Regions from separate parts of the Paenibacillus sp. FSL W8-0187 genome, predicted to be linked through region 2. Evidence: a T-box and tRNA genes for the amino acid it is inferred to sense, from the RefSeq annotation. Region 2 holds a T-box; the other holds one or more tRNA genes.
What was found. The T-box of region 2 lies ahead of MKY48_RS08050 (valine--tRNA ligase). A T-box ahead of a tRNA ligase gene usually reads a tRNA of that ligase, here a tRNA-Val.
Positions count from the first base shown of each region.

Region 1: it has a tRNA-Val gene. The T-box ahead of MKY48_RS08050 (valine--tRNA ligase) is inferred to sense a tRNA for this amino acid. The anticodon was not compared.

Region 1 is NZ_CP150206.1:2,333,639-2,349,746, forward strand. Features, by position in the region: gene MKY48_RS10290 (ABC transporter ATP-binding protein) at 1-598, shown strand, start outside; gene MKY48_RS10295 (hypothetical protein) at 600-2,231, shown strand; gene MKY48_RS10300 (hypothetical protein) at 2,800-3,411, shown strand; gene MKY48_RS10305 (accessory gene regulator B family protein) at 3,418-3,963, shown strand; gene MKY48_RS10310 (cyclic lactone autoinducer peptide) at 4,004-4,081, shown strand; gene MKY48_RS10315 (hypothetical protein) at 4,333-4,539, shown strand; tRNA gene MKY48_RS10320 (tRNA-Val) at 4,639-4,711, opposite strand; gene MKY48_RS10325 (hypothetical protein) at 4,847-5,110, shown strand; gene MKY48_RS10330 (GNAT family N-acetyltransferase) at 5,460-5,903, shown strand; gene MKY48_RS10335 (DUF3892 domain-containing protein) at 5,994-6,227, opposite strand; gene MKY48_RS10340 (MBL fold metallo-hydrolase) at 6,290-7,027, opposite strand; gene MKY48_RS10345 (copper amine oxidase) at 7,278-7,832, shown strand; gene MKY48_RS10350 (DUF1292 domain-containing protein) at 7,928-8,251, shown strand; gene MKY48_RS10355 (aminotransferase class I/II-fold pyridoxal phosphate-dependent enzyme) at 8,318-9,793, opposite strand; gene MKY48_RS10360 (DUF1054 domain-containing protein) at 10,157-10,780, opposite strand; gene MKY48_RS10365 (hypothetical protein) at 11,045-11,641, shown strand; gene gndA (NADP-dependent phosphogluconate dehydrogenase) at 11,834-13,243, shown strand; gene MKY48_RS10375 (hypothetical protein) at 13,290-13,727, opposite strand; gene MKY48_RS10380 (shikimate kinase) at 13,981-14,457, shown strand; gene MKY48_RS10385 (rhodanese-like domain-containing protein) at 14,589-14,897, opposite strand; gene aroA (3-phosphoshikimate 1-carboxyvinyltransferase) at 15,065-16,108, shown strand, end outside.
Region 2 is NZ_CP150206.1:1,855,864-1,871,971, forward strand. Features, by position in the region: gene hemB (porphobilinogen synthase) at 1-99, shown strand, start outside; gene hemL (glutamate-1-semialdehyde 2,1-aminomutase) at 133-1,428, shown strand; gene MKY48_RS08040 (RluA family pseudouridine synthase) at 1,425-2,333, shown strand; gene MKY48_RS08045 (LysM peptidoglycan-binding domain-containing protein) at 2,497-3,843, shown strand; T-box leader at 4,034-4,334, shown strand; gene MKY48_RS08050 (valine--tRNA ligase) at 4,447-7,116, shown strand; gene MKY48_RS08055 (folylpolyglutamate synthase/dihydrofolate synthase family protein) at 7,124-8,527, shown strand; gene murC (UDP-N-acetylmuramate--L-alanine ligase) at 8,534-9,910, shown strand; gene MKY48_RS08065 (SPOR domain-containing protein) at 10,125-11,516, shown strand; gene MKY48_RS08070 (DUF4321 domain-containing protein) at 11,644-11,886, shown strand; gene MKY48_RS08075 (Maf family protein) at 11,912-12,523, shown strand; gene radC (DNA repair protein RadC) at 12,609-13,298, shown strand; gene MKY48_RS08085 (rod shape-determining protein) at 13,337-14,371, shown strand; gene mreC (rod shape-determining protein MreC) at 14,429-15,304, shown strand; gene mreD (rod shape-determining protein MreD) at 15,306-15,830, shown strand; gene MKY48_RS08100 (septum site-determining protein MinC) at 15,914-16,108, shown strand, end outside.

The DNA.
Region 1 (16,108 bases), 480 kb from region 2:
GCGCATATTCGGTCAGGATATTTCCGATGGGAATATCGATTACAAACGGAGAATCGGATATGTGCCTGAGGTGGCGGAATTGTACGATCAGTTAACGGCAGCCGAGTATTTGACTTTTATAGGCGAGTTGTACGGACTTACATATGATGCAGCGGATTATAAGGCGAAGCAATTAATGGATTGCTTTGACATGGAAAAGGCTTATCACTCACGGATCGCTACGTTTTCAAAAGGAATGCGGCAAAAGGTGCTGCTGATCTCGAGCCTGCTGCATGATCCTGATCTATTGTTCCTGGATGAGCCCTTAAGCGGGCTGGATGCGAACAGCGTGATGGTAGTCAAGGAAGTACTGGCCCAGCTGTCTGCCCAGGGCAAGACGATTTTTTATTCCTCACATATCATGGACGTCGTTGAGAAAATCAGCAGCCGGATCATTCTGCTCGCTGACAGCCGGGTAGTGGCGGACGGAACGTTCAAAGAATTGCAGCAGCATTCCCATGAGGGGTCCCTGGAAGAAGTGTTTAATCAGCTGACGGGGTTCCATGACCATGCCCGTATTGCAGAACGGTTCGTATCGATCGTTCGGGAGGGAAGCTGATATGGCGGGATCGGATTCATCGTTTCGGATGCTGAAGATACTGGATCGATTTCAGGGAATCATCTCGAGATTGGGTGTCGACTATAAAACGCTGCGCCGGATACTCCATGTCAAATTGTTGATGGATTCGAGGCGCGCACCCGTCATATTATCTTCTAGCAACCGGAAGAAAGAAGAGCAGGACAAGAACCTGTTTGTCAGCTCCCTCTGGCTGTATGGCTTAATCGGGCTTGTCCTGACGCCGTTTGTGTTCTGGAGCGATCCGGAATATTTAATGCCGATGAGCATCCTGTCTGCGATCCTAATGTTCCTGATTATGAGCTCCATGATTTCAGATTTCTCATCCGTGCTGCTGGATGTGCGCGACCGCAGCATTTTGATGACGAAGCCGATCGACGGTCGAACGGTCGGATTGGCGCGATCGATTCATGCAGGAATTTATTTGCTGCTGCTAACCGGAGCGCTCTCAGCAGGCTCACTGGTCGTGGGATTGATCAAGCATGGCGTGCTGTTCTTTCTGATCTATATCCTGGAGTTAATACTGATGAATATGCTCATTCTGGTGAGCACCTCCTTGGTTTATCTGTTGCTGCTCAAGTATTGGGATGGAGAGAAACTGAAGGATCTGATCAATTATGTACAGATTGGACTTTCCGCCACGCTGGCCATCGGCTATCAGTTTGTGATCCGTTCCTTCGATCTGATTGATTTTCATCTGGTATTTAAGCCAGCCTGGTGGCAGATTCTGCTTCCGCCGGTGTGGTTTGCGGCTCCGTATGAGTGGTTGTTTGGCGAGGGGAGCAGGTGGCTGGCTGTTCTCTCGTTGCTGGCTGTATTCGTCCCGATTGTGTTTATGATCGTCTATGTCCGTTATATTCCTTCGTTCGAGCAGCATCTGGAGAAGCTGGCTCACAGCGAAGCGGGAAAAGGGCGGGAGCGCGGGCGATTGGACAGATTCTTGGCCAAAATGGTATGCGGGTCGCGCACGGAGCAAGCTTGTTTCCGACTATCAGCCAGCATGCTGAAGAACGAGAGAGAGTTTAAACTTAAGGTGTATCCTACACTTGGGTTGTCCGTGTTATTGCCTTATTTATTCTTTGTCTCTACGATCCGTAACTCCTCATTGGCGGAAATCAGCCAGGGATCGTCGTACTATGTACTGCATAGTATGCTCATCATGATTATCACCGTCGTTATGATGCTGAAATTCTCCGGCAAGCCCAAGGCCTTCTGGTTATTTGGCGCAGCCCCGATGCAAGGCATGAATCCTTTGTACAAAGGGGCTTTAAAGGCTTTTGCCATCAAAATGTTCGTGCCGCTGTTCATTGTGAACGCGATCGTGTTTCTGATCGTGTTCGGTACTCGGATCATGCCGGATATTCTCATCATACTCCTTACCGGATTGGTGTTGATTCCCTTGTCAGCCAAGGCAATTCTGCGCAATCCACCGTTCTCTCAAGCGTTTAATATGGCGCAGCAGAAAGACGGCTGGTGGGTATTGTTATTCTTCTTTGTTATTGGTGGACTCTGTGGTTTACATTATGCAAGCAGCACGATTCCTTATGGTATGTTGGCCTATATCCTCGCGCTGCTCGTTGCGAATGGCTTGGCATGGGCCAAGCTGTATAAGTAAATTGGGGAAGGCATCCGAATGGATGCCTCTTCTTTTGTTTTGTCAGATCATTGTATACTTGCGTTTAAAAGCGGTTGAGCTAGAACGTAAGTTCGTATATAATGAAGATATAGCAAATTAACTCTCTATTTCACTCTTCATTTCATAAATCCATGATGGATTCCCCCACTAATGTATTTAATTACCTGTTGTTATGCCTTCCGGGCCTTATATAATCAACTTAGATGATGTCAGGATGTTAAATAGTAGGATCTGAGTTTATTCTGGCTTAGTCATATTCACAAGGTCGTGGATTCTTGATAACTAATGCTTGGTTTTCGTTTGGTTAAAAACGACGTTTATTGTTTTTGCATTTTCCATCACAGTTTCCAGACATATAAGAAGTGGCAGGCGCCATCGGAATTGACCTCAAGAACATGCATCATTAGGACGACTCGATAGAAACTGAGGGTCTGTCGGTATATCGTTTATTTATGGACGTTATAACCATCAGTGTAATCAGGTTACATCGGGAAGTGGCGTAGCACACATTTAACCATTTCTTATGGTGTAGGGAGGAAATCTTTGAATGGAAGTTATTTGGTTTATGGTGTTTTCAACATTTGAAACACTGGCGATTTATTCACTAATCATGACATTGCTTAGATTTAAGACAACAGAGTACATATGGCAGGCGTTGATTGTCATGATCCTTGCCAATTTGCAAAGTTTCGTTATGCGCAACGAGCTTCAATTGGATTTTCTCGCCCCTCTCATTACCGTGCTGATCTTCGTTTTCTTGTTTTCTGCCATTATTAAGATCCCAGTTATCTGGTCGGCGATATGTACCATTCTGGGGTATATGTTTTATGCTCTAATTCAGGCCTTTTACATGCTATCATTGTATGGCTCAATCGAAGCTACACACAACAATGAAGTAGATGGCTATGTACTTCAGCTATTATCGTCAGTGACGGGTTTACTCATTTCTTGGATTATGTATAAGTTTGCAATAGGTTTTACATATGATCTCGAAAAGTTGCGTATTAAATTTGAGCACATCTTACTAATCTCCCTCATCGTAGTCGTTTTGATCTTATTGGCGATATTATTTTATCTTAATCGGTTATGGCTTCTTCTTCTCTTTTTTGGTATAACTTTTGGTATTTTCTTATTTTATGCGATCCAATCAAAGGAGTGACAATTCATGATTGAAAGAGCCGCCCTTTGGATATCGGAAGGCATTAAACGACAAGTGCCTGAACACCCTTCATCTGTTGGAGTTTTAAAGCATGCGATCGCAATTCTATTAAATATACTATTTATTGTTACATTTACTTTATTATTATCCATTTATACCGGACATATGAAGCAGGCTATTACAGGTTTGATCGGTTTTGCACTGCTAAGACAGTTCTCTGGAGGAATCCACGTTAAGACTGGCGCTGGTTGTATTGTTATTACTACTGCTTTGTTTACTGCAGTGTCTTTTGTTGATTTAGGCGAACTGCCTACACAAATTTTGAACATCCTAAGTTTTTTGTTAGTCGTTTTATTTGCCCCTAGTAAGATTGCCAAGCAATCAAGAATACCAAGAAAACATTATCCTAAACTTCGTCTAATTAGCTGTATTATTGTTGGGGTGAACTTTCTCATTCAATCACCAACATTATCCATAGTATTCTTTATCCAGGCACTGAGCCTAATTCATTTGAAGGGAGGTGAGTCAAGTGTCGGTAATCAACAAATCTAAGCATGGCTTATTTTCATTTATCGCATCTGCTCTTACGGTGGTGGCTGTATTCTTTGTTAATACTGCAAGTCCTGTTTTTGTGTATAGTGGTGATACACCCGAAGAGCTCTTGAAATAACCTTTCTAAATATGAATCCATTATTATTCTGTTTATTGAATTCCGGTACCTACTAGGTGCCGGATTTTTCTTTTACTATCAACATCAACAAAGCATGATCATGCAAATTAAACTGTAGTCATCATGACCAGGATTTATAAATTGCTGCGTCCTCCTTTAATCAAGTGCAGTCAGGGTAAAATTGACATTGCTAAAAGAACGAATGTTCGCATATAATACAAACAAACGTTCTGGTTAGAGGTGGTGGCATGATGTTTAAGAATTACATGGAGCAAACCATTGAAATCATATATGAAGACAGGAAAGGGAATATCACCCAACGGAAAATACAGATACACAGTATTCGGGATCATCGGATACGGGCAACGTGTCTGGAGACTGGAAAACCTCGGGTGTTTAATGAACATAATATTCTGTCCTGGAGACCCGGGAAAGGAAGGGGAACGCATGCTTCCTGACGGAACGAATATGGCTGAGAATCTCGGTCAACCCAAATAGACAATAGGTTTAGAAAATGAAAAACCCCTGAAGCCAATGGCATCAAGGGTTTTCGGTAATGATCTGTAGTGGGCTCGAACCACTGACCCCTACCCTGTCAAGATAGTGCTCTCCCAGCTGAGCTAACAGATCATGAAATATTTAAAAAGGTAATTCATATATTACCAGCAGACAGTGTGGCTGTCAATGGTTTTCTCGTTATAAAAAATCACATTCCGGTTCAGACTAAATACAGCATGATTATGCCAATGGAGGAGTGTGAATGGCATGGCAGGTGGGAAATTCCATCATTTTAATCGAGCCAGTCTGGTGCTCTCGTTGCTGGGGGTATCTGTACTAGGGAGCGGTTGCAGTATCCCGGAGAGAACGTCGGTGCAGCTGGAGCCGCTACATGGGCCTGCGGCGCCTGTAATGCTTGAAGTTTACGGACGTTCGATAGATCAGGACGTATATTCTAAGCAGGGAAGCGGAGCACTGGAGCCGGTATCCCCGATGGATTCGGTGGATACCTTACGCGATCTCCATCCGTAATGGGTGCAGCAACGTCTATAACAAATCGGTCATACCAATATCCTTACCTTTTGCTCGAACAGCGAGCAGAGCAAACCGCCGGCAGGCAAGCTGGCGATTTGCTGTAAAACGGCCGATGCTATTCCTCATCCCATTTGCGGGAATAACCTTTTTTAATCGCCCAAAAGATAGGGTAGATGATGATGGCTGAGATGATAACAGCCCAAAATATCGTGGTTCCCATGCCCATAAAGGCAATGCTCCTTTCAAAAAAACGTTAGCTTATACTATACAGGAAAATGATTATTTTGTATAATATTTCGATCTGCGATATTACAAGGAATTGATTCTACATAAAGAGGTGTTGAAATTGGCAGCAGAAATCATAAATGTATCAACCGAAGAGCAGTTGCAGCAAGCGCTGGATATCCGGAAGGATGTTTTCGTGCTTGAACAGAAGGTTCCGATTGACCTGGAGATTGATGATTACGATCGTCTGGACTCCGATGCACATCATGTCCTGATCAAGTCGGAGGGACAGTACGCGGCAACTGGACGTATCACCTATTACAATAAGGACTCCGCCAAAATGCAGCGCATTGCGGTACGTAAGCCATTCCGATCCAAAGGGATAGGGCGTGTGCTGATGATGGCATTGGAAACGCAGGCGCGTGAATTGAAACTGCAGTATTCCGTGCTGGATGCCCAGGTGCAGGCGGAGGCGTTTTATCGCAAGCTGGGGTATGAGACGATTTCGGACGAGCCGTTTGATGATGCTGGCATTCCCCATGTTCGTATGAAAAAGGAACTGTAGGCATCTTCTTAACTATAAGGTGGCTGATGATCCCATCGTTCTAAAAAGGAAAGACCTCGAGTATCGACTCGAGGTCTTTTTAGGCATGAATTAAAAGCTTGGCATATTATCCAGGTTGTTGCTGGGATCGCCATCCGCATTGGAACGAAGATGTTCATCTCCGTCACGTCCACGGAATACGTTCACGTTTTTGATTTCTTTATTCTTGGCCATCTGTTGTGCAGTCTTGTAGTCCACGACACTACCGTTATCCAGCTTCAGTTCGATGATGTCGCCGTCGCCATTTTTACGGACGCCTACGACTTCTTGTTGTGTATTATCCATATAGATCGCCTCCCGGAATTAGTGTTCCCGGGAACCCTCATAAACTATTCATCTATATTGAACTACAATTCGTATACCCGCTGCTGCTCCACAAATTCCATGATTCCGGTCTTGCCAATGAAAGCTTCGACCTCATCACTGTAATGCATGAGATAGGTGCGTTCCTGAATTTCTTCAGGAAGGCTGAGCAGCTCATCCAGTGTCGTATGAACCTCGCCGGGGCCTTGCAGCTGACATTCATGCAGAATCACTTCACAATCCCGCTCATTCACCAGTTGGTTGAGCAGGATCGGATCGAATACCATGTCAGCACTGTAAAATATCCGATCATTCAGATAAAGCGAATAGCTGTCCTTGCCGGGAATATGCTGGGTATGAATCAGCTCTACCGAGATGCCTGATGAAATATGGGCCTTCACTCCCGGTTTCAGAGGGTGTACGTCAAATACATCATGCAGGGAGGAGATATGTCCCTGTTGATATAATCCGCCTTTGAGTGAATGTTCCCATATCGGTTCCACCAGCGATTCAGCAATGTAAAGCGGGAGTTTGCGGTTGTATTTCATTTTCATCATAAAGGCAAGCTCTTCGAGTCCGCCCACATGGTCGGCATGAATGTGTGTGATAAGCACGGCATCGATATCGTTAAATGTCTTATTCAGCTGATGTAGTGCCATTGGAGCGGTGATGCCGCAGTCGATCATAAGTGTGAAATTCCCGTCATGTACCAGTGCGTTATTGTTATAGTAGTTCTTGGCAAACGCACTGCCGGTGCCAAGCATTTGTAATGTCAGTGTCAATGGATGAAACCTCCTGATGATATGATATGTAGTCCAGTATGCTAATGTATATTTTAACGAATTCCACGTTGATTTACACGGATTATATGATCGAATCGGCCCTGAAATGCAGTATAATTCGCGATAGGCACAAACCTTACTGCATGAGGAAAAAATTTTACCACAAAGTGCAAAATTGTCCGCAACTTGTTTTTTGACATGTAGTATACACATATAACAACAAGATGAGCCAATGGAGGGAAATGAATATATGAAGTGGAAAAAAGTGATGGCATGTATGTTAGTGCTCTCTTTAATGGGTGGCAGCACCCTTTTGTTTGCAGATTCTGTCAATGAGCGAGTCCGTGTCTGGCTGAACGGTCATGAATTGAAGGATGGTGGATATTTAATTGATGGCAAAACCTATGTGCCGGTTCGGGAATTCGACGGGGCTGTGGATTGGAATCCCGCGAATGGACAAGTTCACGTCATCAAGCCGAACGTGCATATTTTTCTGTTTAAAGGAGATACTGTATTCGGCAACGTGAACAAGGGTAAGCTGAAATTCAATGTTTTTAGCCAGGTGGACAGCTTAAACAACGATATACACTCAGTGAAAGTAGCGATTGAGGATCCTTCGGGCAATATCAAAGATATTCAATCCGAGGTTGTAAAGGACCGCAAGGATAACTTTTGGTTCCGAACCTATGACTTCACGTACGATTTTAAAACAACAGGTAAGTATTCGGTTGGTTTTTATGTAAAAGTAAAAGCTGATTCGGATTTTGTGAAAATTGCTGAAAAAGTCATTACTACGCTCAATTAATGGGTTCTTTGGCTGTCTGGCAGAAATTGACCTGGAGAAGCTATCCGTGATACGATACGAAAGTATGATAATTTAACCGAAGTGAGGTTTTTTCAATGAGTGAACACAAACATGAACACGGAGATGCTTGCGGCTGCGGTCACGATCATGACCACGACCACGAACATGAAGAGTTTGTGCTGACATTGACGGATGAAGAAGGAAAAGAAGTAGAGATGGTTCTTGTGGAGACATTTGATGTCGGCGAGAAACTCTACGCGCTTTTGCTTGAACGCGAAAATCCGGAAGCGGACGGCGTCATTCTACGTATGGAAGAAGAGAACGAGGAAATGGTTCTTTACAATATTGAGGACGAAGAAGAATGGAATGAAGTAGAGGCGGTTTACAACGAACTGGTCGCTGCTGCAAACCAGGAATAAGACTCCTAAGCAATAAACCCGGTGCGAACCTCTTGCACCGGGTTTATTGTATTTACAGCTGCCATTTTAGAATATAGGATCCGTTTCCACGATGACTTTAACATTTTGGATACTGCGGTCCTCAGGACCTTTCACCGGAAGGCCTACCTCGACATGATCGATAATGTAATCGATGTTTTCCTGGGAAATCACTTCGCCCGGAAGCAGAATCGGAATGCCTGGCGGGTAGACATAGATGAATTCGGCAATAATGCGTCCTGCCGATTCCTTGAAAGGTACAACCTCTGTATCCCCGTAAAACGCATCGCGAGGGATAAGCGACAACTGCGGAATTTCTGGTGTTTTCACAACCAACTCGTTAATCTCATTCACATGCATGTACTGATTCGAAAGCTCGCGGAGCGCTGTCAGCAAAATATCGATGGCCTCCTGATTGTCTCCCGGTGTAATGAGGCACAGAATATTGTACATATCACTGAGCTCAACTTCAATATTGTAGTGATCCCGCAGCCAGTTCTCGGTTTCATATCCTGTAATGCCGAGATGGCGTACATGGATCGTCAATTTGGTCGGATCATAGGAGTATGTTGCTTCTCCGCCTAATATTTCTTCACCGAAGCTGTACAAACCTTCGATTTTATTGACTTCCTGACGTGCATATTGCGCCAATTCAATCGTCCTTGCTGCCATTTCTCGTCCATGCAGCGCCAGACTGCGGCGTGAAGTATCAAGCGATGCCAGCAGGATGTAGGAGGTGGAGGTTGTGGTCAGCATGCTGATGATCGTCTGTACGCGATAAGGATTGATGTATCCGTTCTTGGTATTCACGTTCAGTACGGAGCTCTGCGTCATCGAGCCGCCGAGTTTGTGCACGCTGGTCGCAGCCATATCGGCCCCGGCTTCCATTGCCGACATCGGAAGATCTTCATGAAAATGGATCAATACGCCGTGCGCCTCATCCACGAGAACGGGTACGTTGTAGCTATGAGCCAAATCCACGATTTCTTTCAGATTGGCGCTTACGCCGAAGTATGTCGGGTTAATGACCAATACGGCTTTGGCGTCAGGGTGACGTTTTAATGCTTTCCGGACCGAGCTGATGGTGATGCCGTGATCGATCCCCACATTGGCATCCTGGGCAGGCGATACGAATACAGGCTTGGCCCCGGTAAAAATGATGGCGGAAAGCACGGATTTATGGACATTGCGCGGTACAATGATTTTATCGCCAGGCGAACATACCGACATGATCATAGTCATGATCGCTCCACTTGTTCCTTGGACACTGAAGTAGGTGTGATCGGCACCGAATGCATCGGCGGCCAGCTTTTGGGCTTCCTCGATGACGCCTGTAGGTTGATGTAAATCATCCAGCGGCGCAATATTGATCAAATCTATAGAAAAGGCGTTATCCCCTATAAATTCCCTAAATTCGGCATCGGTGCCGAGGCCCTTCTTATGTCCCGGAATGTGAAATTGCACGGGGTTTTTGGCCGCATGTTCTTTAAGTGCGGTGAAGAGCGGTGTACGACTGTGGTCCATGGACGTTGTCACAACCTTTCCCTATGTTTATTTTCTTATGATTTGTTGATTTCTGTTTTTATATAAACAAAATTGAGTATAGCAAAATAGGGGGGGAATGCAAGGAGAATGAACGGCTTTTTTTGCTTTGTCCAGCAACGCTTCATACTTTAGACATATTAACAAGATCTTCATCGTTCCTTCATTAAAATATCATCCATAAGAAAAACGTCTATCGACGTACTTTCTCAGAAGACAGACCGCGGTTAAAGGAAGTTTTTCTTGCGATTATAGAATTGTTCAGCTTCGCTGAAAATTTATAAATTCTATAATCTTAAAAAAAGAGCTGCACCAGCAGCCCTTTTCATCAACATATCTTGCTCATTAAAACGCCATTTTATAAAGCGGCAGCAGCGACTCAAACGTCTCCTGCACCTTTTGCACCAGCTCGTCCCCTTCAAGCTTGACGGCTTCCTCGCGCGGGATGCGCAGTCCGCACATGACTTCAGCCTTTTTCACCTGCTTCAGCTTCTCAATCAGACGCGTGAAATCCTCCTCGCTCATATCCTGATGAGGGGTGCCGGACGGGTTCATGTGATCCATGGACCAGTAGAAATTTTTGGGCAGCGCCTTTGCTGTTTTCTTCAGCTTGGCTTCCAGGTTGCTGGCAAACACGGTCTTATTGGGACTTTCGTAAATAATCGCGAAGATGACAAACAGATGGGTTCCGAACATGCCTACCTCAAAATGAGGCAGTGCTTTGTACCCGCGTTTGCTGGCAGCCCAAGCGACCCAAGTGTCAATGGGAGGATTGACAGTGCGTCTTGCATGCTTGGCGACATGCACAAACATCTCTTCCCCAGCCAAGACGGATACATAGGGGGCGAGCTCAGCCCCTAGCGCCTCCAGCTTGGGTCTTACCCGTTCAATGAGAACCTCCATACGGGCTTCAAGCCCGGGAACGGAGAATACGTCGAAATCTTGATCTGTAAATCCGGTAACCGTCATGGATGTGATGGCCTCCCTGTTGTAGATGTTATCGTTACTAAACTCGGTTTTTGGATAACTTATTATAACATAAGGCGAATGGACATCACGCATTACCCAGAAAAGCTTCACCGTATGTTCATGTGGGCTAAAAATAGTCAATAAACCAAGTTACCGTTACATAAGATGGAGTATAAGATATAGATAAGACAACATCAAAAGCAGCCATGGGGGAAATCTTCACCGCCGTTTAATGATCGGTAGTAAACCGGAGGAGGGAGTGCCGTGAATAAGAGCGAGGAAGTGGAGTATTGCAACCTGGAGCTCCGGTTTGATCGCCGGCATATCCAGGACCTAATCAAGGAATTGATCCAGGAAGGATATTCGCTTTATTGGAGCGAGAATGATACGCAGTTTGTCATTTCAATCCGAACAGGTCGCAAGCTGGTAAAGCTGCGGTTTCAACGAACAGGAAGCGGTTTTAAACTAGTAGGCGATTATATGATCCGTGATCCCAAACTCGCGGAATGGATGGAGAAATTGATCGAAAATACCCGTGGCCATGCTGTCGTGAAACGTTTCAAGGACCGGCAAATATTGATCGAGAATATTTTGTTCGGTGAGGTCATAAGGCTTGTGGAAATATCCGGTTACCGGCAGCGGGTGCTGTTTCAGAAGGGGACGCCGATGACGGAGCAGGAAATGCTGCGGTTGTTTGAATCGGATGTAGGGGAACAGCGATTGCTGCTGTCCAGACTGGAAACCGACGATGAGCTTGAGAAGCTCCATGCGGCACTGCAAGAGGGGAACGAAGACAAAATTTTGGCTTGCAAGCAAAGACTCCGTGAGCTTTCCTTGGAGCTGATGAGGCTGGAGTGGTAACTACTTCTATCCGGATACAAGTTTAAAGCACGAACAACACTCCGAAACAGAAGGGGTGTTTTCGCGCGTGTTCTGATTTTGTGACAGGGGTTCACTTGTCAAATGAAAAACGTTAATATAAGATTATTGCAAATCATCTCGGATAGGGATGGGTTGTTTAAAAATATATTGGAGCAAAGGATGGAGAACCAGATGTCAAAACAACAAATCGGTGTGATTGGCCTTGCTGTAATGGGAAAAAACCTGGCCCTGAACATCGAAAGCAAAGGCTTCACCGTTTCTGTATATAACCGCTCTCCGCAAAAAACGGAAGACATGCTGAAGGAAACCGAAGGCAAGCAAGTGAAGGGGACATTCTCGATCGAAGAATTCGTGGACTCCCTTGAGACACCTCGTAAAATCCTGATCATGGTACAAGCCGGACAAGCTACCGATGCTACGATTGAACAGCTGATTCCACATTTGGACAAAGGCGATATCATCATTGATGGCGGTAACGCATATTTCCCTGATACACAGCGTCGCAGCAAAGAACTGGCTGAAAAAGGCTTTAACTTTATCGGTGCTGGGGTTTCCGGCGGCGAAGAAGGCGCATTGAAAGGCCCATCGATCATGCCTGGCGGACAAGAAAGTGCTTACAAGCTGGTTGAGCCTATTTTGACAGCCATTTCCGCTAAAGTTAACGAAGAGCCTTGCTGTACATATATCGGACCAGACGGTGCTGGCCATTATGTAAAAATGGTTCACAACGGTATCGAGTATGGCGATATGCAGCTTATTTGCGAAGCTTACCAATTGCTGAAGGACGTACTTGGCCTTGATGCGAAGGATCTGCACGGAATCTTCACAGAGTGGAACCAAGGTGAACTCGATAGTTACCTGATCGAGATTACGGCTGACATTTTCTCCAAATATGACGAAGAAACCGGCAAGCCGATGGTGGACGTGATTCTGGATACGGCGGGTCAAAAAGGAACAGGTAAATGGACAAGCCAAAGCTCCCTGGATCTGGGTGTGCCGCTGTCCATGATCACCGAATCCGTATTCTCCCGTTTCCTGTCCGCGATGAAAGAAGAGCGTGTGGCAGCAAGCAAAATCCTGAATGGTCCTAAAGCAGCTGCATTTGACGGCGACAAAGCCGAGTTCATTGAAAATGTGCGCAAAGCGCTGTTTGCAAGCAAAATCGTATCCTACGCTCAAGGCTTTGCACAGCTTCGCGTGGCATCCGATGAGTACGGCTGGAACCTGCAATACGGCAACCTCGCTAAAATTTGGCGCGGCGGCTGCATTATCCGTTCCCGTTTCTTGCAGAACATCACGGATGCATATGAGAACAATCCTGAGCTGAAGAACCTGCTGCTGGATCCGTTCTTTACCAATATTATTGAATCCTATCAAGATGCATGGCGTAAGGTTGTTGCTTCCGCAGTATCCTTGGGCATCCCGGTTCCTGGGTTCTCCAGCGCGCTTGCATACTACGATAGCTATCGCACCGCAAACCTGCCAGCGAACCTGCTGCAGGCTCAGCGTGACTACTTTGGAGCTCACACGTTTAAACGTGTGGACAAAGAAGGAACCTTCCACTATAACTGGATGGATTAATTCTGCTCTATCTATGGCAGCATGAATACCATCCTCCCTGGATGAATTAATCCTGCTCTTTTACGGGAGTGTGAATGCCATTCCCCCTGGATGGATCAATTTCACTCTCGGATGTAGGATGAATTCCGTTCGTCGGAGGAGAAGCCGGAGATTCAACCGTGCGGGCTTGAGAAGGGGAGTGCGCCTCCGCCAGCTCAGGGAGTCCGTGCATGGCTTCTAAAAGACAGGTGCGGATGTCGTGGTTCTTCGTATGGATGTGGTTTCCGCTTCCGAGCAAGAGAAGCGCGGCTTCGCAATAACTGTTGTAATTTTGCAGCAAACGTGGCTTTGAAAGATCCAGCAGTGCAGGATCCTTCAGAGCCACTTTTTTTTGGACAAAATGAAGCACCCAGATCACATCTTCGCGGCATAGCGGGTAGGATGGGTCGAGGATCCGGCGGATGCGCTTGGCAGCGGAAGAGAGGCCAGTTGGACGAAAAGACATAATGGATTTCACTCCTTTCTTCTAATCTTGTATTCTTGTAATTAGTATATGACAATAGGGAACCAGATAGACTCGATAAAATTGGAGCATTACTTGGGGTTACTCACGTAACAGCAACCTAACAGTAATTTAGAGAGTTAGGTCCATTGTCGAAAGATTTGGGGCTGTGGTATGATATGAGCAACCTTTACAGTGAAGCAGCAAATGGGGTGTCAAATTGGATAAGATAGGTAAGAACATTATTCTGATCGGGATGATGGGCACGGGCAAGTCAACCGTAGGGCGTCTTCTGGCAGAAACGCTCGGCTACACCCTGATCGATCTGGATGCGGAAATTGAGAGGATGGAAGGCAGAACGATTTCCGAGATGTTTGAAGCGGATGGAGAGCCGTATTTTCGTGAGGCTGAATCTGTCGCACTGCGCACGGTATTGCAACGGAAAGGCATTGTTGTAGCGTCCGGCGGAGGGGCTGTGCTTCGTTCCGAGAATTGTGACCAGATGAAACGTGATGGCTGGGTCGTCGCTCTAACAGCGGATGCTGCTAGCATCGTCGAACGGGTACGGGGTGATGCCAATCGGCCGCTGCTTGCGGGTGATGTCGAAGAAAGAGTTCGGCGTATCCTGGATGAACGAAAGGACAAATACCTGTTTGCGGATGTCATAGTGGATACGGTTGGCCGATCTGCAGGGGAAGTGGCGACTGACATTTTAACGCATTACCGCGGCTAAGATGGTCAGCGAACGGGTTTGGCGTGATGATTTTGAATCAGTCTCTATGGGTGAATCTGGGGATCGCATTCGGATTGGAATAAGCAAAAAAAGGCGGGGATAACGATCATCCCTCACCTTTCATAGCTGGTTTATTCTTCATCGTCATGCCACTGAAGCATGCCGCCCTTCATATTGATTATATTAGTCAAGCCTTGGTGATTCAAAAATTCGCATACGTGTTGACTGCGTCCGCCGCTGCGGCAGATGAAGACAACCTCTTGATCGCGTGGAATTTCGTCCAGGCGATTCGGGATCTCGCCCATCGGAATATGCTTGGCACCGCTGATCATGCCGGCGGCAACTTCCTCATCCTCCCGGACATCAATCATGTATACATTTTCGCCGTTTTGAAGCCGGCTTCTAAGCTCCGTTGTTTCCATTTGAGGGATCGGTTTCATCATATAGACCTCTTTTCTGATAATAAATGATTAAGATCGTAACGATCTGTATTTCCAGTTCACATGAACTATGATAACCAAGCGGTTCTTTCCCTGTCAATTTATCCTAAGGGAGATTTCAAGGTTGGTTTATCGTAACATAATATATACAAGGAGAGATACATACGATGGATGTAATCGTCAAGCCTACGCCTATACTAAACGGAGAGATTGGAGCGTTATCCTCCAAGAACTATACAACCCGTTACCTGCTGCTGGCTGCACTTGCGGAAGGAACAAGCACGATCTATTACCCAGCTCATAGCGAGGATAGCGATGCCATGAGACGCTGTATCCGGGATCTCGGAGCCGTGATCGAGGAGGACGAGGAGAAGGCGGTTATTACGGGCTTTGGCAAATCGCCCCGGGATGTGAAGGAGCTGAATGTCGGTAATGCCGGTGCTGTATTGCGTTTCCTGATGGGCGTTACGGCATTATCTAAAGAGGTTACTTTCGTCAATACCTATCCGGATTCACTGGGCAAACGTCCTCACGATGATCTCATTGAGACGCTTGGTCAATTGGGTGTGGAAGTGGAGCATAACGAAGGCAAACTGCCGATCACGATTCGTGGCGGTCAACCTAAGGGCGGAAAGCTCACTGTTTCTGGCGAAGTGAGTTCGCAGTACTTAAGCGCACTGCTGTTCTTAACGCCACTGCTTGCTGAAGACAGCGAGATTACCGTTACCGGAGATTTGAAATCCAAGGTCGTTATCGGTCAGACCCTGGAAGTGCTGGAGCAGGCGGGCATTACCATTCACGCAGCGGATGATTATACATTCTTCCGGGTTCCTGGCGGTCAATCCTATGAAGCGAAGACCTATACGGTTCAAGGTGATTATCCGGGCTCTGCTGCTGTCCTGGCGGCGGCTGCGGTTACGCAGTCGGATGTAACCATCCGCAATCTGTCAGAGGACAGCAAGCAGGGAGAGCGGGCCATTATTGACGTCCTCCGGATGATGGAGGTTCCGCTCACACACGAGAACGGAAATGTCCATGTACAGGGCAATCGTACCCTGAAAGCATTGGAATTTGACGGAGATGCAGCGACGGATGCGGTGCTTGCTATGGTAGCGGCAGCTGTGTTTGCGGAAGGGACCTCCCGATTCTACAATGTGGAGAATCTCCGCTATAAGGAATGCGACCGGATTACGGATTATTTGAACGAATTG
Region 2 (16,108 bases):
ATTGTGATGGAGCTGCTGACGGGGATGAAGCGTGCCGGTGCGGACATTATCATCACGTATTTCTCGAAGGATGCAGCACGCTGGATGCGCAGCAAGTAACCAATAACGACTAAAGAGTTAGGAGTGCATAGTATGAGCCAAGATATGCGGAAAGAAGAATTATCGCGTTCTGCTTTTGAAGAAGCGAAGTTATACATTCCCGGCGGTGTCAACAGTCCGGTACGTGCGTTTAAATCTGTGGGACTAACGCCGATTTATATCGATCGCGGAGAAGGCAGCCGCGTATATGATATCGATGGCAACAGCTTTATCGATTACGTAGGTTCTTGGGGACCGCTGATTATGGGCCACGCGCACCCTGAGGTCGTTGAAGCGCTTCAGGAGACCGCTGCGAAGGGGACCAGCTTTGGTGCGCCAACCCTGTTGGAAACGAAGATGGCGAAGCTCGTCTGCGAGCGCGTGCCGTCGATGGAGGTTGTGCGAATGGTGAATTCCGGTACGGAAGCTACCATGAGCGCCATCCGGCTGGCGCGCGGTTATACCGGGCGCAGCAAAATCATCAAATTCGAAGGCTCTTATCACGGTCACGCCGATAGCCTTCTGATCAAGGCCGGATCGGGCATCGCAACGCTGGGTCTTCCCGATAGTCCCGGTGTCCCTGAGAGCGTGGCTTCCAACACCATTGCCGTTCCTTATAATGACTTGGAGTCGGTAGAGCTTGCCTTCAAGCGGTTCGGCGAAGAGATCGCCGCAGTCATTGTTGAGCCGGTGGCCGGCAACATGGGCGTGGTACCTCCACAGCCAGGGTTCCTGGAAGGACTCCGCAAGGTCACTTCCGATTATGGTACAGTGCTTATTTTCGACGAGGTCATGACCGGATTCCGCGTGGATCTAAACTGTGCGCAAGGACGTTATGGCGTTACGCCGGATTTGACATGTCTGGGCAAGGTGATCGGCGGCGGTCTGCCAGTCGGTGCTTATGGAGGCAAGCGTGAGCTGATGGATCAGATTGCTCCGGCAGGGCCGATCTATCAAGCAGGAACGCTAAGCGGAAATCCGCTCGCCATGGCGGCCGGCTACACGACTCTAAAACTGTTGACGCCTGCTATCTATGAACAGCTGGAGGAACGGGGAGCTCGCCTTCAGGCCGGATTTGAGCGAAACGCTAAGGAATTCGGGGTTCCGCTTACGATCAACCGGATCGGGTCCATGGTATGTCCTTTCTTCACGAATACGCCGGTTGTCAATTTTGATACGGCCAAGACAAGCGATCTGGATCGTTTCCGTCAATATTTTGCAGCGATGGTAGAAGAGGGAGTCAGCGTACCTCCTTCCCAGTTCGAGGGCATGTTCATCTCGGGAGCGCATACGGTGGAAGATATCGATGCCACCATCGAAGCCAACTACAATGCCTTCAAGAGCCTATGAGTTACGGGGGCAATTGGAGCAAACGCGGCGAATGGCTGGAGATGGCGCCGGGCAAGGCGCTGTTAGGTCAGCCGGATCGGAACGAGGCTGCTGCCAAGTGGCTTATGGGAACGGTCGGTATGCCCGAGAAGCTGTATCGCAAGCTTCATCATGAGCAAGGGATACAATGGAGAGGGGACCGGCTTCGGCTGGTCCTTTTTCCTTATCGGGATTACGGCATCGAACCGAGATGGCAGGAGCTAGATGTATTGTACGAGGACGATTTCTGCCTGGTCGTGAACAAACCGGCCGGCATGGCGGTCCATCCGGACAACGAGAGCACGGAGACAACGCTGAATCATGTGGTAGCTGCATATTACGAAGCCGAAGGCATTCATACGGCAGTCCGGCATATTCATCGGCTGGATAAGGACACAACAGGTCCCGTACTGTACGCCAAGAATGAATATGCGCAGCTAAAGCTTGACGAGGCCATGCGGGAGAAGAAGATCGTCCGGATTTATGCGGCTATCGTTCAGGGGAGGGTCTCGCAGGATCTGAAGAGAATCGATTTGCCGATAGGCAAAGACCGCTATCACGCAAGCCGCCGGCGGGTTTCATTAACCGGGCAGGCTGCGATCACGCATATTCTCTCATCTGAAGTGTATCCAAAAGCCAGCCTGCTGCAAATTCGTCTGGAAACCGGCCGTACGCATCAGATCCGGGTACATCTAAGTCATATGGGACATCCGCTTCTGGGAGATTCCTTATACGGAGGACCCGAGACGTTCCCGCGCCAGGCGCTGCATGGCAAATGTCTGTTGTTTACTCATCCTCTCTCGGGCGAGAGTATCGAGGTGGAAGCGCCCTGGCCTCAGGATATGTTGGAGTTAAGAGAGCAAATCATAGAGTCAGCAGGCCGTTAAGAAAATTTGCAAAATCCTGAATGAACCGGTAACTTTCACGCACAATTCGCAAAAAAGTCATGCTCTCCTATTTTCGGCATATAGATAAATTGAGTGGCAAAACTTAGGCTCATGCCGTGATAACAGATCACGGATAGTATATGCCAAAAAGGAGGACATTCCCGTGTTTGACCAGTCCTACGGATTGCGGTTCGATATTTACGAGCGTATTAATTTAACGGAAGATTTGCCGGGAATCGATGAATTGGAAGAGGCGGAGTTGATCCCGCACATTCAGGTGATCAGTCAGCAGGACCAGGCCACGCTTCGGGGTCATCTGCTTCTTGCAGGCCTGTATAAAGGTGACACCGAAGCCGGAGAGACGGAGCCGCTCGAACACTGGATTCCGGTCGAAATCACGGTCCCGCTGAACCGGGTATCATCATTGGATGACATCGCGGTCGAGATCGAGAATTTTGACGTGGATTTGTTATCTAAGCGCAGCTTGAACATTACAGGAGTTCTGTCGCTCAAAGGAATTCAGGCGGCGGCTCCAGGAGCCCGTGACCAAGTATGGGCCAATGAGGAATTCACAGTGGTACATGCTCCTGAAGCGACAGATTATTCGAACGGGGAGCAGCAGTTCGCAGCCAACCCGTATGACCAGTTTCAAGGCGGAGCCAACACTGACGCGAATTCGGCTTCACCTTCTTACTTCAACGAGGCTCAGCCCCAAGCCCAAGAGTCCGGGACGGATGCACGCACACAGCAGTATCTGGCATCCTGGGCGCAGTACGAGAACCAAACTCGGGATTCACAGGCCTCGGACAGCACCCTAAGCATTTCCGGTGCGACTGAAGCCCGGGATACGGTCGAATATGCCTTACATAGCGAGACGGAAACTCAGGCAACTGAGCCGTCGATTCCAAGTGTATGGCAATTTGAACGGGCTGCCTCCAATCCGGAGCCGGTGCAGGAAGATTCAGCAGCCGGTTTCCCTGGTGTCATTGAGCGTAAGGGCGAAGAAGTTGAAGCCGTACCGGTGCTGGAATCACCGGAAACGGAGGAAACCCAGCCTGTTTTTGCTGAGGAAGCAGTACCTTTGGAGGATATGGATGATATAACGGAGGAGGTTTCCGTTAAAGTTGAAGAGGTTCCGACCAAACCGGAGTTAAAGGTGGCCTTCAACTCGAAGAACAGCAGCACAAACAGCACATCGGGTGTAGGCTTATCTTCATTGCTTCAATCGAGCAGAACGGTTCAGGATCAAGTCGCTCGGGACGAGGAAGAAGAGGCGGAGGAATTGGTTGATTCGGCTTCGGCTGAGGATGTGGAGTGGAAGAGTCTGTTCCTGGGTAACCGCCGCGAGGAAACGCCGTTCCGCAAGGTCCGGATGTGCATTGTACAGCGTGAGGAGACACTCGACGTGATTGCCGAGCGTTATCAACTGACGCCGCGGGAGCTTTTGTTATATAACCGCATGTCCGAGCAGAATGTGGAAGAAGGACAGGTATTATACATTCCCCAGTAATCGGTGGGGGGAGCAATTGCGTAAGAAAAAGCAGGTCAAGGTAGGACATCCTTGGCCTGCTTTTTCAATGTATAAGATTTATTGATTTGGCAGGTATGATGTCTAAATCGATCGGAAACACTCGAAATATTGACTATATGCAACAACCACGGTATATTTGAATAGAATATGTACAGGTATTTCATAAGCTAGAACAACGTTGAACGGGAAGAGTAGGAAGGTATGGCCTTCAGAGAGCGGAATTGCTATCAAGCGCTGTGAGATTCCGCAGGAACCAGCTTGCCGAAGTCACCCCGGAGTTGCGGACTTGAGATAGAGTAGGGATCGATTGCTACCCTGGTTAGAGTTCGCCGGCCGCAGCCGTTATCTGCGTAAAGTGTCGTGCTTGATCGTAAGCCTTTCATGTTCTTCATGGGAGGACACGGTTGATGAATTATTTATAAGCACGAAACAAAGGTGGTACCGCGAGAGAACAGTCTTTCGTCCTTTGAGGACGAAGGGCTTTTTTTGTTTCATGCCAAACATTGATATTCATGCCCACTCCCGGAGGCTAAAACATTTCGGGTTGGCAAAACTGATTAACAGTATCGGAGGTACGAAAATATGGATCAAAAACAAAACCAATCCCAGTTAGAAATGCCGACGACGTATGATCCGAAGGCAGCTGAACAAAAATGGTATCCGTACTGGAAGGAAGGCGGCTTCTTTGAAGCTGGCAAACGACCGGATGCGGAGCCGTACACGATTGTTATTCCTCCACCAAACGTTACGGGAATGCTTCATATCGGCCATGCCCTTGACTTTACGCTGCAGGATATTCTGATCCGTGTAAAGCGGATGCAGGGTTATGATGCGCTGTGGCTGCCGGGCTCTGACCATGCGGGCATCGCTACGCAAACCAAGGTTGAGCAGAAGCTTCGCGAGGAAGGCGTTACCCGATACGATCTGGGACGTGAAAAATTCCTTGAGAAAGTGTGGGAATGGAAGGATCTATATGCGAATACAATCCGTGACCAATGGTCCAAGATCGGCCTGTCCCTCGATTACTCCAGAGAACGTTTCACGCTCGACGAGGGGTTGTCGGACGCGGTTCGGGAAGTATTCGTTAAGCTCTATGATAAAGGGCTCATATATCGCGGAAAACGCATCATCAACTGGGACCCGGCTGCCCGCACGGCTTTGTCCGATATTGAAGTGGAGTACAAAGAGGTCAACGGCCATTTGTATCACTTGCAATATCCTCTAAAAGACGGCAGCGGCTCCATTACCGTAGCAACCACCCGTCCGGAGACCATGCTTGGCGATACGGCGGTAGCCGTTCATCCGGAGGATGAACGCTATAAAGACATGATCGGCAAAACATTGGTCCTGCCGATTGTCGGCCGCGAGATTCCGGTTATTGCCGATGAGTACGTTGAGAAGGACTTCGGCAGCGGAGCGGTTAAAATTACGCCGGCGCATGATCCGAATGACTTCGAAATGGGTCAGAGACATGACCTGCCGCAAATTACCGTGATGGATGAATCCGGGACGATGAATGAGTTTGCCGGTAAGTACCAAGGTCTTGACCGGAGCGAATGCCGCAAGCAGATCGTAAACGACATGAAGGAATCGGGCGTATTGCTCCGCATCGAAGATCATGTCCATCAGGTTGGCCATAGCGAAAGATCCGGTGCGGTGGTTGAGCCTTATCTGTCGACGCAGTGGTTCGTTAAGATGCAGCCGCTTGCGGAAGCAGCTGTGGATGCGCAGAAATCCGGCAAGGGCGTTAACTTCGTGCCTGACCGCTTCGAGCGAACCTACCTGCATTGGATGGAGAATGTACGCGATTGGTGCATTTCCCGTCAATTGTGGTGGGGCCACCGGATTCCGGCCTGGTATTCCGAATCGACGGGCGAAGTAGTTGTTGCCATGAATGAAGAGGAAGCGCGCGTGAAGCTTGGCAAGGATGATCTGAGACAGGATGAGGATGTGCTGGATACCTGGTTCAGCTCCGCATTGTGGCCGTTCACAACCATGGGCTGGCCGAATCTGGACAGCGAGGATTTCAAACGATATTATCCAACGAGCGTTCTCGTGACGGGTTATGATATTATTCCGTTCTGGGTATCGCGGATGATCTTCCAAGGGCTTGAATTTACGGATCAAATGCCGTTTAAAGATACGCTGATCCATGGTCTGGTCCGGGATAGCGAAGGCCGCAAGATGTCCAAGTCGCTCGGAAACGGTATCGACCCGCTTGAGGTTATTGAACAGTATGGCGCAGATGCCATGCGTTATATGATATCGACCGGCAGTACGCCGGGTCAGGATCTTCGTTTCCGCTGGGAACGCGTGGAACAAGCGCGTAACTTCGCGAACAAGATCTGGAATGCGTCACGTTTTGCGCTCATGAACCTGGAGGGCTTCACGGCGGCGGATATCGACATTTCCGGAGAGCTGGGAACGGCCGACAAGTGGATTTTGCATCGTTTGAACGAAACTTCCCGCGACATTACGCGTCTAATTGATGCCTACGAATTTGGCGAAACCGGTCGACTGCTCTACAATTTCATCTGGGATGATCTGTGTGACTGGTATATCGAGTTTGCCAAGCTGTCCCTGTATGGCGAGGATCAAGCGGCCAAGAAAAAGACGCAGTCGGTGCTTGCCTATGTGCTGGACCGCACGATGCGTTTGATCCACCCGTTCATGCCGTTCATCTCCGAAGAGATCTGGCAGCATTTGCCGCATGAAGGCGAGACGGTGATGTTGGCTTCATGGCCGACCTATGATGAGGCGTTTGAGAATACGGAAGCCGTTACCGAAATGAACCTGCTGATGGATGTCATCCGCGCTGTACGTAACATCCGGGCCGAAGTAAACGTACCAATGAGCAAAAAAGTGGAGCTGCAATTGAAGCCGGTAAGCGAGCAAATTGCCAGCATTATTGATCGCAATGCGGATTATATTTGCCGCTTCTGCAACACGTCGGAGTATCAGTCCTCCCTTGTGCTTGAGGCGCCGGATAAGGCGATGACCGCTGTGGTTACAGGTGTTGAAATGTATCTGCCGCTTGCCGGGTTGATCGATATCGCTCAGGAGATCACGCGTCTGGAGAAGGAAATTCAGCACTTGAACAGCGAAGTCGAGCGTGTGGAGAAGAAGCTGAACAATCCTGGTTTCGTATCGAAAGCACCGGAAAAGGTGATTGAAGAAGAACGGGCGAAGCTTGTGGATTACTCGGACAAACGCAGTAAAGTGATCGCACGCATCGAAGAATTGAGAGGCTGAGGGCAAGATGAACTTGGACCAGAAGGTGAGAACGATGGTTGATCATTCGGCAGCAGCAGCTGTAGCTCCGTTCCTTACCTATGAGGAAGCGGTAGCTTGGATTAATGGGCTGATTCCGTTTGGAATCCGCCCTGGCATGGATAGAATTCAGCGATTGATGGAGCTGCTGGGCCATCCGGAACGGCGGTTGAAATTTATTCACGTGGCCGGAACGAATGGAAAAGGCTCCACATGCGCTTTTTTAACAAAGGTTTTGCTTCAAGGGGGATTCACGGTTGGCACCTACACTTCTCCCTATATTACGAAGTTTACCAATCGGTTTCAGTATAACGGTGAGGACATACCGGAAGAGACGCTGCTGGCGCTCGCGAATGGCTTAGAGCCGCTTGTAGCCGAAGTGGCGAGCTCCGGGCTTGGATCGCCCACGATGTTTGAGGTGTCCACCGCCCTTGCGATCCTGTATTATGCCGAGGTATCTTATCCGGATGTAGTGGTATGGGAGACGGGACTTGGCGGTCGCCTGGACGTGACCAATATCGTTCATCCCATCATTTCGGTGATCACGAATATCGGGATGGACCATACCGACGTTCTGGGTGATACCATTCAGGAGATCGCCACGGAGAAGGCTGGCATTATCAAGCCTGGAGTCCCTGTGGTGAGTACGGTAACTCAGCCTGAGGCTGTCGAAATTCTGAAACAAGCGGTAGGAAAAAACCGTACAAGTCTGTATCTCGTAGATGAACAATTCTCCTATGAGCGACTGCGCGGGGATGAAGAAAGCCAGACTTTCCGCTTTAAGGGCCCGTTCCGGGACATGGATCTGGACATCTCGATGCAAGGCGAGCACCAATGCGCCAATGCTGCGCTTGCCATGATGACGCTGGAAGTGCTTCGCCAGTACATGGCTTTTATCGTGGATGAAAAAGAATTACGTACAGGGTTTAAGGATACTTTCTGGGCGGGAAGACTGGAACAAGTACAGTCCTCCCCGCGGATTGTTCTCGATGGTGCGCACAACCCCGAAGGGGCTGAAACCTTGGCCAAAAGCTTGCCGCAGATCTATAAGTATCGGAAACTGAACTTAATGATGGGAATGCTGGCAAATAAGCATCATGAATCGTATTTGCAGCATATACTGCCAATAGTGGATACGCTTATCCTGACTGAACCGGATTTCCGGAAGAAACTGGACGCCAAGGCGCTTGGTGACATCGTAGAGCAGGTAAGGGAGAAATACGCCAAACATACACTGCAAATCATCATAGAACCAAATTGGAAAAACGCACTTGAAGAGTTGAAGTCACGGACGGAAGCGGAGGATCTTGGGGTGGTGTCGGGCACGTTGTACCTGATTGCCGACGTGCGTTCCAACCTCCTGGGCCTTTCCGATTCTGAAAAAGGTTGGTGATATCTGTTGAATACATCGGAACATGTTCATTTTATTGGAATTGGCGGCTATGGGATGAGCGCCATTGCAAGAGTTATGCTGGAGATGGGTTATAAAGTCACGGGTTCTGACGTGGCATCGCAAGAATTGACAGAAAAGCTGGCGGCCAAGGGCGCCAAAATATACATTGGACATACCGCCGAGCAAGTCCAGGGCGCGGACCTTGTGGTTTATTCGACGGCTTTGTCCAAAGACAACGTGGAGCGGGTCGAAGCAGAGAAGCTGAACATTCCTGTCCTTCACCGTGCGCAGATGCTGGCGCGTCTTTTGAACGAACGCAAAGGAGTCGCCGTAGCGGGTGCGCATGGTAAGACAACCACTTCATCCATGATTGCGCTCGTGATGGAAGAATGCGGAGTCGATCCGACATTTATCATCGGCGGTGAAATCATGAATGTTGGCACCAATGCCAAAGCCGGTGAAGGCGAGCACGTGGTGGCCGAAGCCGACGAGAGCGATGGTTCATTCCTTCAGTACCACCCATGGCTCGGCGTTGTTCTGAATATTGAGGCCGATCACCTGGAGAATTACGAAGGGGATTTCAATCGTCTCAAGGCAGCTTATGTACAATTCCTCAGCCAGATTAAGGCAGACGGGACGGCCGTGGTTTGTGCGGACGATAACAACATCCAGGCTATTTTGCCTGACCTTAAATGCAATGTGACCACATACGGCATTCATGCCGATGCGGAGTATACGGCAACGAATCTGGTGCTCGGCGACCGTCACGTCAGCTTCACGATGCTTCATAACGGAATGGAGCTGGGCACCGTGGAACTGTCCGTACCGGGTAAACACAATGTCTACAACGCAATGGCTACGGTGATATGCTGCTTGAAGGGCGGAATTTCGTTTGAAGCGATTGTAGAGGCCATTGTTAAGTTCAACGGTGCTAAGCGCCGCTTCCAGGTGCTTGGTGAAGCAGAAGGCATTCTGGTGATTGACGACTATGCGCATCATCCGACGGAGATTGAGGCTACGATCAGTGCTGCTAAAGCTACGGGCAAACGGATTATTGCCGTATTCCAGCCGCAGCGGTATTCGAGGACCTTTTTCCTTCTGGATGCGTTTAGCCGCGCGTTCGGAGAAGCCGATGAGGTGATTATCACCGATATTTATTCTCCTGCCGGCGAGAAGCAAATCGAGGGTATCAGTTCCGGTAAGCTGGTGGAGCTGATTGTCCAGAACAGTAATGCCGGTGCCCGCTATTTGCCTACCAAAGAGGATGTTCTGAACGATCTCAAAGGTCGTGTAAAAGAAGGCGATCTGGTTCTGACGATGGGGGCGGGCGATATCTGGAAAGTCGGCGCTGCTTTAGCAGAGTCTATTAAAGGCAAGAAGTAAATGGATTGCGCGCATGCTTTGCTGCTTCGCTGCAGCAGGGGATTGCATGGGCTTTTGTCTTTCGAACGGAGGCAAAGCAAGCGGAATCGATAAGTATAACAGGCTGATCAAGATGTTTTCTTGATCAGCCTGTTTGTTTTGTTTTTCGCACACTCATAAGTTGCCAAGCTTGATCATATAGCTAGGTGTAGAAGGACAAGTGAGGTGTGTGGATATGAATAAAGCACGGATGACGATTCGTTTTGATCACGATCCGCCGAAGGACAGTCATAAGGATCATATGCGTGAGGAACGGGATCCGTATCAAAAAGTTCCAGCAAGACGCAATGACCAAGTTGATGACCGCCATCTCGTATTCGACGAGTTTGACACAACGGCGCCAGATCGGTTTGCCGATGCGGGCACTTCGTTCGAACCTAGGAGCAGTATGCAGCATGATCATCTGCGCGTCGTTCCGCCTCTCCGGGAGGAGGGGGAGACCCCGAATGTGAACGGTCAAGGGTGGAGAACCTCGCGTCATAACCGGTCCAGGGGCCGATTAGCTGAGGAAAGACGGCGTCTGGATCATATCGACGGCGGGTCGTTTGGTGACGGACCTGAACATAACGATACATATGACGATATGCGTGAGCGTAAGGAACTCTATGACCTTCATGATGACGTGTATCCCGGAAGAGTGGACCCCGAAGCAAACGACTCCAACTGGAATCTCGGGCCTGAGGCGGATCTATATGAGTCATCTGCTGATGACTACAGTTATTATCGCTCACGCAAACCTACCTCCTTCTGGAAAATGGCTGTGTCTGTGACAGCGGCTGTTGTTACGGGTTTGCTGTTTGGGTATATGGTGCTGTCTATGTTTAACGGCGGTAATGCAGGTGGGGATCCAACATCGGGACAGCTTGAAACCAATGATGCAGTGAATCAAGCCCCGGCTGATTCCTCTGGTGGAACGGGTGCAACCCTCGCACCTGATTTAACTGAATCGGCTGTTCACATTCCAGGTCAAATCTTTTATATGCTTCAGTACGGTGTGTTCAGCACCCCGGAACGGGCTGAGCAAGCGAAGGGGGAGCTGCTGCAGTCCGGTATTGCCGCCGGCGGAGATTCGGATGAGGAGAACCGGGTGTATGCGGGCATTTCACCAGACCGTGAGCAGGCCAAGCTGCTCAGCAATCAGCTTAAGGCCGAAGGCGTCGAATTATACGTAAGAGAAATCGCGCTCCCTAATATAGAGTCAGCTGTCTTTGCGGGCGAGGAGCAGACGCTGACGGACTATTTTACGATAAGCGGGCAACTGGTATCGGAGCTTAGTAAGCTATCGGCATCGCTCCTGGGGAAGCAGGAGGCGGGCGCGGTGGCGCCGGAGAATATGACTGCGATCACAAATCTGCACCAGCAGTGGATCCAATCGATGCAGTTGCTGTCAGCCGGCTTGGGTCCGGAGACCGGGGCTGTGCTGCCGGCGATGGAGCAATCCATGAACAGTTCAATCACTGCGCTCTCCGAATATAACAAAAATCAATCCAAGGGGCATTTGTGGGAGATTCAAACAGGTATGATGAACTATGTCATGGGCCAAAAGAAACTCCTGGATGGCCTATAAATTCAAATTTACGTAAAATCCGGCTTGGAACTGGAAATAGTTCCCCCTGCCGGATTTCTGTTTGTATTGCTTATCGATTCACCGTATAATAATTAGGGTGTCAAAATATGGCGAGGGAAGAGGATGCATGAAGAAAAACAAAGGAATGCTCATCTTGTTTTTGCTGCTGGGGTGGCTGACGGGAACATGGCTTGCTAAGGCGCTTCAGCCTGTCAAGGCTTTGTCGTTTTTAACGTCTACTACACCGATTAAGTGGTCGCCTCGCGCTGATTTTGACATTATTCGTTATGATATTAACCTTGAACTTAACTTTTGCCTGCTCAGTCTGCTCGGTATTATAGCTGCACTTTGGTTATACCGCAGGCTCTAAGACATGACAAAGGAGATTATCCCCCTTGAATGAGAAGAGAAACCGCCGTATCATATTGGCCTCCACCTCTCCTCGGCGTCAGGAATTGATTGCCTCCCTTCGTATCCCATTCGAGATTATGCCTAGTGAAGCTGATGAGGACACCCCGCAAGGGTGGTCGCCAGAGCGAATTGTGGAGTCACTGGCACTACGTAAAGCGGAAGCGGTTCTCCGAAAGCTGACGGATGATCCGGGAGATGGTATCATTGTGGGAAGCGACACGATTGTAGTTGTAGATGATCATGTCCTCGGGAAACCGGAGGATCATGCTGACGCGGCAAGGATGTTGTCCATGCTTCAAGGACGGGCTCACCTCGTGTACACGGGCGTGGCTTGTGTTGATCGGGAATCCGGTCATACAAAGGTTGCCCACCGTGTGACAACCGTAAAGATGAAATCGTTAAGTGATGATGCGATCGCGGCTTATGTAAAGAGCGGGGAACCTGCTGACAAAGCAGGCTCGTATGCGATTCAAGGCTTGGGTGCAACCATCGTGGAAGGAATCGAAGGCGACTATTTTAACGTTGTCGGCCTGCCGCTTTCTCTGCTGTCGGACATGCTGTCTGAAATGGGGATGGATGTACTCACCGATTCATAGATATAGAACAACGGCATGCGAAATGTAGGGGAATCCTGAAGTTTCGGTGACCTGCTGATTTAAATCTTAGAAAAGAGGGGAATATATGGAGTCGCCAACGCTATTGCTGCGCGACATCCCCCATGATGAACGACCTAGAGAGCGCATGATGCAATATGGGGCGAGCGCTTTAAGCCATGCAGAATTGCTGGCGATATTGCTTCGGACCGGTACCCGCCAGGAATCTGCCGTACATATAGCCCAGCGGCTGCTGGGGGAAGCAGGCGGCATCCGGCAGCTCGTTGATCTTAGCATTGAGGAAATTACGCAAATCAAAGGAATTGGAACCGCTAAGGCTGTTCAGCTGAAGGCTGGCATAGAGCTTGGACGGCGCTTAGCCGCATCGAGACATGTAGAGCCAGTTATTATTCGCAGTCCGCATGACGCGGCAGAACTGCTCAGTGAACAGATGCGCTATTTACAGAAAGAGCATTTTGTCTGTGTATTTTTAAATACGAAAAATCATGTCATTGCCCAGGAAACGTTATCGATGGGAAGCCTTAATGCTTCCATCGTTCATCCCCGCGAGGTGTTCAGAGCGGCCATCAAATGCAGCAGTGCATCCCTGGTGTGCGCGCACAACCATCCTAGCGGAGATCCGACGCCCAGCCCGGAAGACATATCGCTGACTGCCCGCTTAGTGGAGGCAGGACAGATTGTCGGGATCGACGTGCTGGATCATCTGATCATTGGGGACGGATCGTTTGTAAGTTTGAAGGAACGGGGCTTGATGTAATATAATAGTTCAGATTGACGAAGAAAGGGAGATACATCATGTTAGGTGGTTTTACGAAAGATTTGGGAATCGATTTGGGGACGGCAAATACGCTGGTTTATGTTCGTGGGAAAGGAATTGTCGTAAGAGAGCCTTCCGTGGTTGCTCTGCGTACAGATACTAAGAGCATTGAAGCCGTCGGAGAATCGGCTAAGAAAATGATTGGACGCACACCAGGCAATATTCGTGCCATTCGTCCGATGAAAGACGGCGTCATCGCTGATTTTGATACAACAGCTACGATGATTAAATACTTTATTCGTCAAGCACAGAAGCAACGTTCCATATTCCCGCGCCATCCGAACGTGATGGTATGTGTACCTTCCGGCATTACGGCGGTAGAGCAGCGTGCGGTTGAAGATGCGACCAAGCAAGCCGGTGCACGCGAAGCTTATACCATCGAAGAACCTTTTGCAGCTGCAATCGGCGCTGATTTGCCTGTGTGGGAACCTACAGGCAGCATGGTTGTTGATATCGGCGGAGGTACGACCGAGGTTGCGGTCATTTCTCTTGGCGGTATCGTAACCAGCCGCTCTGTACGCGTAGCAGGCGATGAGATGGATGAGTCTATTATTTCCTATATCAAACGTCAATATAACTTGATGATCGGTGAGCGCACATCCGAGCTGCTCAAGATGGAAGTCGGTTCCGCCATGCCGCTGGAGACCGTGGAAACGATGGAAATTCGCGGCCGTGACTTGGTGACGGGTCTGCCGAAGACGATTACCATTACTTCGGATGAGATTAGCGAAGCGTTGGCAGATACGATTAATGCGATTGTTGAAGCTGTTAAGGTTACGCTTGAGAAATGTCCTCCGGAGCTTGCTGCGGATATTATGGACCGGGGCATCGTGCTTACAGGAGGCGGCGCATTGCTTCGCAACCTGGACAAGCTGCTCGCTGAAGAGACCGGCATGCCGGTGATCGTTGCAGAGAATCCGCTGGATTGCGTGGCCATTGGTACAGGTAAAGCGCTCGAGAACATTCACTTGTTTAAATCCCGGAGCAGCTCTGCCGTCCGTTCCAAACGGTAGAAATCAAAATAGAAGTGTAAACCCCTAATGTTGGGAGAGAAAACAGTAAGTTAGAGGGTGTTGCAACTGTTTAAGCTGCTAGGTAATAAGCGATTGTTTATTATGCTCATCGGGCTGGTAGCGTTTATCGCTATTATGGGGTTTACGCTCGGCCCGAGAGCTTCTTTATCTTGGCCTGAAAAATTTGTCAAAGATACGGTCGGTTTTGTGCAAAGTGTGTTTTATAAGCCCGCTTCTTATATAGCGGGTTTCTTTGAAGATGTACGGAATATGAAGGAGATCTATGAAGAGAATGAGGAGCTGCGGAGAGCGGTAGCCCAATACTCTCGAGAGAGTGCTTCCTACAATACAATGAAAGCCAATTACGAAGAGCTTCAAGATATTCTTGGATTTACGAAGAACCAGAAGGATCGTGACAAATATGTATATCGTCCCGCACAGGTCCTTAGCGTCAACTCGGATCCAAATAACCGGACACTTGTCATCGATCTGGGCGAGCGCGCTGGGGTTCGCCCCAATATGTCGGTCACGACAGTGGACGGCATGGTCGGTATTATTAGCAGTGTAAGCAATTTCACCTCAACGGTGAAACTGTTGACATCGATGGACGCCCAGGATCCGAACCCGCAGCCGATTTCGGTGACGGCCATCGGCAAAGAGGATAAAACGTTTGGCGTGGTTGAGAGCTACGATGAGAAGACCAACACACTGCAGATGACGCGTATTCAGGAGAATGATCCGATCAAGAAGGGCGACAAAATCATTTCATCCGGTGCCGGAGGCGTAATACCACAGGGCTTGATCATTGGTGAGGTAAAAAGTGTTCAGGTAAGCCAATACGGTCAGAGCAGAACAGCTACAATTAAACCAGCGGCCAAGTTTGATGACTGGAAGTATCTGATCATCGTCTTTACGCCTGAGGAGCCGGAATAAGATGGCACGTAAACAGATTCTGGTCCTGTTGCTGTTCGTGCTGTTTATCCTGCAGGGCACGGTGGTTTTCTGGTTAACGCCAAGCTCGCTGCAGCTTCAGATTTATCCTAATTTTGTATTGGTCTGCTTGTTTTTTGTATCGATTTATTATCATCGCCATACGGGGCTGGTGCTCGGACTCATATTCGGCATGCTTCACGATATCGTGTATTACGGCGAGATGATTGGCACTTATTCATTTGCTATGGGCGTATCCGCATATCTGGTGGGACTTGTATTCAAGTCCCCGCGGGCACCATTGCCCATGATGATGACCGTTGTCATTCTGGGAAGTTTGTTGTTTGACAGTACGCTTTTTGGCATATATAAGGTGTTTCGACTTAATCCGACTTCTTATAATTGGTCACTGCTTCATCATATGCTACCCAATCTCCTTGTTCATTTTGCCTTTGCTCTGGCGATTTACGTTCCTCTTCGCAAGCAGATTGAGTTGGTTGCGAAGAATCAGAGAAGGAAGGCATCCTGAACCCTCCAATATGACATTTTACTAGACTAGCAGGAACTTGAAGGTTTGAGAGCGAAATGTATAGGGATGGGAGGGACAGGCTTATGGCTGTAAAATCCAATCATGTAACGATTAAGGGCATCAAAGATGGCCTGGTATTCCTGCTTGATGACCAGTGCGAGCTGGAGGAGTTGCTCGGCGAGCTGCGCTATAAGCTGGAGCACAGTCATCAGAATATTTTGACCGGACCTATCATTCATGTGGATGTGAAGCTGGGTTCCCGGAAAATTTCCGAAGAA